Regions from separate parts of the Rhizobium acaciae genome, predicted to be linked through region 2. Evidence: riboswitches for the same ligand, from Rfam matches in the RefSeq annotation. Region 2 holds a riboswitch; each other region holds the start of a gene.
What was found. A riboswitch is a leader RNA that binds a small molecule or an ion and turns the genes downstream of it on or off. The one in region 2 is predicted to bind cobalamin.

Region 1: another riboswitch for cobalamin. It lies ahead of bluB (5,6-dimethylbenzimidazole synthase); the one in region 2 lies ahead of cobU (bifunctional adenosylcobinamide kinase/adenosylcobinamide-phosphate guanylyltransferase).
Region 3: another riboswitch for cobalamin. It lies ahead of nrdH (glutaredoxin-like protein NrdH); the one in region 2 lies ahead of cobU (bifunctional adenosylcobinamide kinase/adenosylcobinamide-phosphate guanylyltransferase).

Annotation. Positions count from the first base shown of each region.
Region 1 is NZ_JAPCZO010000001.1:350,737-352,930, reverse strand. Features, by position in the region: gene bluB (5,6-dimethylbenzimidazole synthase) at 117-803, opposite strand; cobalamin riboswitch at 846-1,033, opposite strand; gene OLZ32_RS01800 (MFS transporter) at 1,208-2,194, shown strand, end outside.
Region 2 is NZ_JAPCZO010000001.1:187,126-189,319, reverse strand. Features, by position in the region: gene cobW (cobalamin biosynthesis protein CobW) at 1-308, opposite strand, end outside; gene cobU (bifunctional adenosylcobinamide kinase/adenosylcobinamide-phosphate guanylyltransferase) at 313-822, opposite strand; cobalamin riboswitch at 1,199-1,594, opposite strand; gene OLZ32_RS00995 (chloride channel protein) at 1,854-2,194, shown strand, end outside.
Region 3 is NZ_JAPCZO010000047.1:20,568-22,761, forward strand. Features, by position in the region: gene OLZ32_RS38040 (heavy metal translocating P-type ATPase) at 1-283, shown strand, start outside; cobalamin riboswitch at 448-673, shown strand; gene nrdH (glutaredoxin-like protein NrdH) at 953-1,174, shown strand; gene nrdI (class Ib ribonucleoside-diphosphate reductase assembly flavoprotein NrdI) at 1,189-1,593, shown strand; gene nrdE (class 1b ribonucleoside-diphosphate reductase subunit alpha) at 1,572-2,194, shown strand, end outside.

The DNA of each region.
Region 1 (2,194 bases), 160 kb from region 2:
CTCTTGGAAACTCCGGGATTTCACCTTCAGCGTATCGATATGAAGGCCAGGAATAAAGATGCCTCGGCCTCTCCCGGCGTCGGCGATACCGACATCGGTTTGCTCACCTTGACTATCTAGGTGTTCAGTCCCCATCCATCGTGGAAGACCAGCTCCTCGAGCGGTAGCCGCTGCCGCCAGCCTTTGACCGAGAGTTCCGGCTCCTCATAGAGCCGGTCGACGAAACCGGCACAGAGCCAGGCGACCACCTCGATGTGCTCGGGTATGCCGAGAATGCTCTTCAGATCGCCTTCGCGAAAAATGCTGACCCAACCGATGCCCACCCCTTCCGCCCGTGCCGCAAGCCAGAGATTCTGGATGGCGCAGACGGTCGAGTATGAATCCATCTTCGGATTGTGCGTGCGCCCCAGCACCACACTGCCGCTGCGTGTCGGATCGCAGGTCACACATATCCCGAGTGGCGCCTCGACGATACCTTCGAGCCTGAGGGAGCGGTATGCCTGCTGCCGCTCGCCCTCAAACATCAGCGCCGCTTCCTCATTGGCCCTGGCAAAGGCGTCCCGGACTTGCGCCCTCACCTCGGCATTCCTCACCAGGATGAAATTCCAAGGCTGCATGAAGCCGACGGAGGGTGCGTGGTGAGCGGCCGTCAGGAGCCTCTGCACAACATCGTCAGGCAAAGGATCGGGTCGAAACTGGCTGCGAACGTCACGCCGCGTCATGATCGCGTGATAGACGGCCTCGCGTTCGGCCAAGGAAAAACCGGACGCCGCCGAAAGGGCATCCTCATCAAAGGGTCGCATCGTCAAATCCCCAACAACGCGACCGCCCCGCTGTCCGCGCGGATCGGTCTATCTTGCCAGGCCGGTCTTCTGACTTGGCGTCATCCGTTTGCCGCAGCCTTCCCGGCAAGAGGCCAGTGGCATGATGAAGCGGCAAGCGTCGGCCTTACAGCGTTGGGCACGTTCCGGTCTTGCACCGGATTCCCGATTCTCCCGCCTTATCGGCGGGCACCTGACGGCGCATCTATTTCAGGAAAGCGGCGCGGCGGCAAGCCGGCTCCGATGCCACCGACACGCTGCATGCGACATCGATTTCATGGACAGAGGCGCGTCGCTGCCTTAGAAACAAACCGATCCTGACCGACGCCCATGACGCCGGACTTTTTCTCTTTGCATTTCGGTTGCCCGTGCCCCGCCTCACACCCATGATCCTTGCGGTCGCCCTGTTCATGGAACAGATGGATTCGACCGTGATCGCCACCAGCCTGCCGGCAATCGCCGCCGATATCGGCACCTCGCCGATCGCGCTGAAGCTCGCCGTCACCAGCTATCTCGTGGCGCTGGCGATCTTCATCCCGATCAGCGGCTGGATGTCCGATCGCTTCGGCGCGCGCAACATCTTCCGCATGGCGATCTTCGTTTTCATGATCGGCTCGATCGCCTGCGCCTTTTCCAACTCGATCACGGCCTTCGTCGTCTCGCGCCTGATCCAGGGCGCCGGCGGCTCGATGATGACGCCGGTCAGCCGCTTGCTGCTGGTCCGGGGAACGCCGCGCCACGAACTTGTCGATGCCATGGCCTGGCTCACCATTCCCGCTTTGATCGGCCCGATCATGGGTCCGCCGATCGGCGGTTTCCTCACCACCTATCTCACCTGGCACTGGATCTTCTGGATCAACGTCCCGATCGGCGTGCTCGGCATCATTCTCGTCACACGTTTCCTGCCGGCCGTCGAGCCACGCAGTCCGCGGCCGATGGACTTCCCCGGCTTCTTCCTTTGCGGCATCGGCTTCTCCGGCTTCGTCTTCGGCGTGTCGGTGATCAGCCTGCCAGCCGTGCCCGTCATCTACGGTTATGTCACGGTTGCGATTGGCATCCTTGCCGGCCTCCTCTACCTCCTGCATGCTCGCCGCGCGCCCTATCCGCTTCTCGACCCGAAGATGTTCCGCTACCCGATGTTTCGGGCGGCGATCCTCGGCGCCTCGAATTTCCGCATGGGGCTCGGCGCCCTGCCCTTCCTGATGCCATTGATGCTGCAGCTCGGCTTCGGCCTGACGCCGCTGCAATCGGGCTCGGTCACCTTCGTCAGCGCGCTCGGCTCCATGGGCTCGAAATTCGCCGCCTCGCGCACCTTCAATGCCTTCGGCTTCCGCATCGTCATATCAATCACCACTTTGCTGGCGGCGATCTTC
Region 2 (2,194 bases):
GAGGTCTCGATGACGATATGGTCAGGACGCTGTTCGCGCTCGAGCAGCTTGGTCATCGTCGGAATGAAGTCATCGGCGACGGTGCAGCAGATGCAGCCATTGGTCAGCTCGATGATATCGTCCTCGGTGCAATTCTCCGCACCGCAGCCCTTCAGCACGTCGCCGTCGACGCCGAGATCGCCGAACTCGTTGATAATAAGCGCAATCTTCTTGCCGCCGGCATTGGTGAGCAGGTTGCGGATCATCGTCGTCTTGCCGGCGCCGAGGAAGCCGGTGATGACGGTTGCGGGAATCTTCTGCTGGTTCATGGACTTAACCCTTCATTTTCAGCGGCAGGCCTGCCGCGATGAAATAAACTTCGGCGGCCTTCGCCGCGATCGATTGGTGCAGCCGGCCGGCATGATCGCGAAAATCGCGCGCCATGCGATTGTCGGGCACGATGCCGAGACCGACCTCATTGGAAACGAAAACGAGCCGCGCTTTCACGGCGGGCAGGAAATCGGCAAGGGCGGCGAATTCCGCCGCCATGTTCCGCTCCTCCATCATCAGATTGGTGACCCAGAGCGTCAGACAGTCGATCAGCACGATGCGGCCCGGTCCGTCGATGGCGGTGAGCTTGCCGACAAGATCGAGCGGCTCCTCATGCGTCGTCCAGGACGGACCGCGATCAGCCTTGTGTTGGGCGATGCGCGCCTGCATCTCCTCGTCCCATGCACGGCCGGTCGCGACATAGTGACGGTCGAGGCCGGTCGCCGTCACGAGGTCTTCGGCGAACCGGGATTTGCCGGAACGTGCGCCGCCGAGGATGAAGGTGGCAGTCATGCTCAAACGCCCCTCAGGGAGAGTGCGTAGCCGTGGCTTGTTCCGAGTGCACCTTTCTCGGCTACTGAGGGTGTGACACCCCCCTCTGTCCTGCCGGACATCTCCCCCACAAGGGGAGAAATTGAATCGCCGAGAGCTTTTCTCCAAACAATTGATGTAGGACGACGGTCGTGCTGCTTGCCGATCTCCCTCCTTGTGGGGGAAATGTCCGGCAGGACAGAGGGAGGGACCCAGCATTCGACATAAACGGCCGAAAGAACACCTCTTGCAGCACTGCTTGGAGGCGTCGCGCGCGCCGCACCAGGCCACGCTGAATTCAATCGTTCAGCCAAGACAACCTCCGTGCTGGCAGCGGGCATAGTGCCCAGGTGTGGGCTCCTCGCCCGGCCGCATGGCAGGTCTCCTGGCTCGCGGTTATCGGCCGCGATCGGGGCAGACCGGAAACCGGTCGCGCTGATCGTGCCAGCGGATCATCCTCGCCTTCCCGGCTGCATCAGTGAAAAGGTGGACGATTCGTAGATTGAGAGGCGTCCGACCCCGGTTGATCACCATGCATATCCAGTGGCTTTTCCGGCATGTCGCCCATCCCGCCCGCTTGCATGATTGCAAGCCGCTGGCCGGAAGGGCTTAGTGCCGGATGGAAGACCCTGACCGCTCTACAGTCGCGGGGTCGGCTGTGATGAAGGCGCCCGGCTTGGGTCCGCCCCGTCACATTCCCTTTTCATCCGGAAGGGCGCAACACCGATCCGGAACCATCCGTTATGTCAGGATGGTCAGTCGACCATCCGTTATCGGGATGGTTAGGCAAGCGCAGGGATGAAGTCAACCGGCCTTGGCGACCGCCCGATCGCCGGCCACGTGACGTGCCCACACAAACACGACTTACCCTACCTTAAATATCGTCATTTATCAGAGACTTACGTCACCGAAATTTATTCCAACCGCCGGCTTTTCGCCGCAATTGCGTCGCAAGCGGACTGCGCGACCATCTCCGCCCTTGACCGGGCCTCTCCCCGCCTAGTTGTCTAGCCATGCTTATGAAATTGGATCGGCGCGGTTTCCGCGCGCTGCGTGTTTTCTTCGATCCGGGACGCCTGAGGGCGCTGACCCGGCGCAGCGAAGTCGGCCTGTCGCTGGCGGGCGCCGTCGTCGGCATCATCTCGGGTCTCGCCGTCACCGGCATGAGCTATGTCTCCAACGAGCTGCACCAGCTGGTCTTCGGCATCGCCGACAGCGAACGGCTGAGCTCGTCCGAGATCGAGAACAAGCTGCTGCTGCTCACCGCCCCCGTCATCGGCGGCGCCCTGCTCGGCCTGCTGCTTTTCGTGCTGGCGAAACGGCGCAAGAAGCCGATGGTCGACCCGATCGAGGC
Region 3 (2,194 bases), on a different contig from region 2:
TATCGGCATCGCCATGGGCGGCGGGACCGATGTGGCGCTGGAGACGGCCGATGCCGCCGTGCTGCACGGACGCGTCGGCGACGTGGCGCGGATGATCGCGCTGTCGCAGCGGACGATGCGTAATATCCTGCAGAACATCACCATCGCGCTCGGACTGAAGGCGGTGTTCCTGGTGACGACGATCATAGGGATCACCGGGCTCTGGCCGGCGATCCTCGCCGATACCGGCGCCACCGTGCTGGTGACGATCAACGCGCTGCGGTTGCTTCGGATAAAGATATGAATGTCGTTTCGGGGAGCCGGCTTTTGCCGGCTGTTTCTTGATGGGTTCTCCACAGCGCTTTTCCGTTAACGCTTCGTTATCCACGTCATACACAGGCACGGCGATTCGTTGCCGCCATTGCTGCGCCGCCACAACAATCTGTTGACGTCATCATCGATTCGCGTACCATATCTAGTGTTCGAGGTTCCGTCGATTCGTGAGGATCGGCGGCTAAGACGGGAATACGGTGCGTTTCGCCATTATGGCGCGGCAATGCCGGAGCTGCCCCCGCAACTGTAAGCGGCGAGCAACTGTCCGATTTCAGGTCACTGGAGCATGATGCTCCGGGAAGGCTGGGGCAGGGTGCTTTGACCCGTGAGCCAGGAGACCTGCCTCGAACGAAACGTCCACGGGCGGGGTGTCCGGAAGGTCGCGTTGCATGGCTGCGGAGAATCTCCGCATCGCGTTTCGCAGGCCCGAACCTCCGCCCCCGAAACCTTCGCATTGAGCCACTTCGGGGTGAAGTCATGTCAGTATCTCAGTTCCGGCCGCCACCCGCTCGAGGTAGAGGGCGGAGTACGCCCAGCGGCTAAACGGCCGCATAGCTCAAATCACCAGAGATTTTTCGACGGATATCGACAGATTTCCGATCGATGTCTTGCGCCCAATCGCGTCGTCACGAGGAATATCATGACCATTATCGTCTACAGCAAGCCTGCCTGCGTCCAGTGCACTGCCACCTACCGCGCCCTCGACCGGTTGGGTGTCGATTATGACATCGTCGATATCTCGCAGGATGCCGAAGCGCTCGATCGGGTCCGCAGTCTCGGCTACATGCAGGCGCCAGTGGTCATCGCCGGCGAGCAGCATTGGGCGGGCTTCCGCCCCGACATGATCAGCGCGCTCTCCTGACCTGAGGACAAGCGATGGGCCTGATCGTCTATTATTCCAGCCGGTCCGAGAATACCCATCGGTTCGTCGCCAAGCTCGGACTGCGCGCGGCGCGGATTCCGCCAAGCGGCGCAGACGCGTTCCATATCCGCGAACCCTTCGTGCTGATCGTGCCGACCTATAGCGGCGACGGCGGCAAGGGTGCCGTTCCCAAGCAGGTGATCCGTTTCCTCAATGATGCGGAAAACCGAGGACATATCCGCGGCGTGATCGCCGCGGGCAACAGCAATTTCGGCGAGACATACGGGCTCGCCGGCGACGTGGTCTCGCAGAAATGCCAGGTGCCGTACCTTTACCGGTTCGAGCTCATGGGCACCGAAGACGACGTCGCCAAGGTCAAACACGGAATGGAACGATTTTGGACACGGCAACAAACCTGACGCGGGATGCGGGCGCAAAACCGCATCAAACTTTTGCTCAGCCCGCCGGGGAAAGGCCGCCGAAGGCAGCCGAAACCCTCGACTATCACGCGCTGAACGCGATGCTGAACCTCTACGACGAGCAGGGCAGGATCCAGCTCGACAAGGATCGAATGGCTGCCAAGCAGTATTTCCTGCAGCATGTGAACCAGAACACGGTGTTCTTTCACAACCTCCGGGAAAAGCTCGATTACCTCGTGACCGAGGGCTATTACGAGCAGGAGGTCCTCGATCAGTATTCCTTCAATTTCGTGCGGGATCTGTTCGACCAGGCCTATGCCAAGACATTCCGCTTCCCGACCTTCCTCGGCGCCTTCAAATATTACACCAGCTATACGCTGAAGACTTTCGACGGAAAGCGCTATCTCGAGCGCTATGAGGACCGCATCTGCATGGTGGCGCTGGCGCTTGCGCGCGGCGACGAGACCCTTGCCCGCGACATGGTCGACGAGATCATTTCCGGCCGCTTCCAGCCGGCGACGCCGACCTTCCTCAATGCCGGCAAGAAGCAGCGCGGCGAACTGGTTTCCTGCTTCCTGCTGCGTGTCGAGGACAATATGGA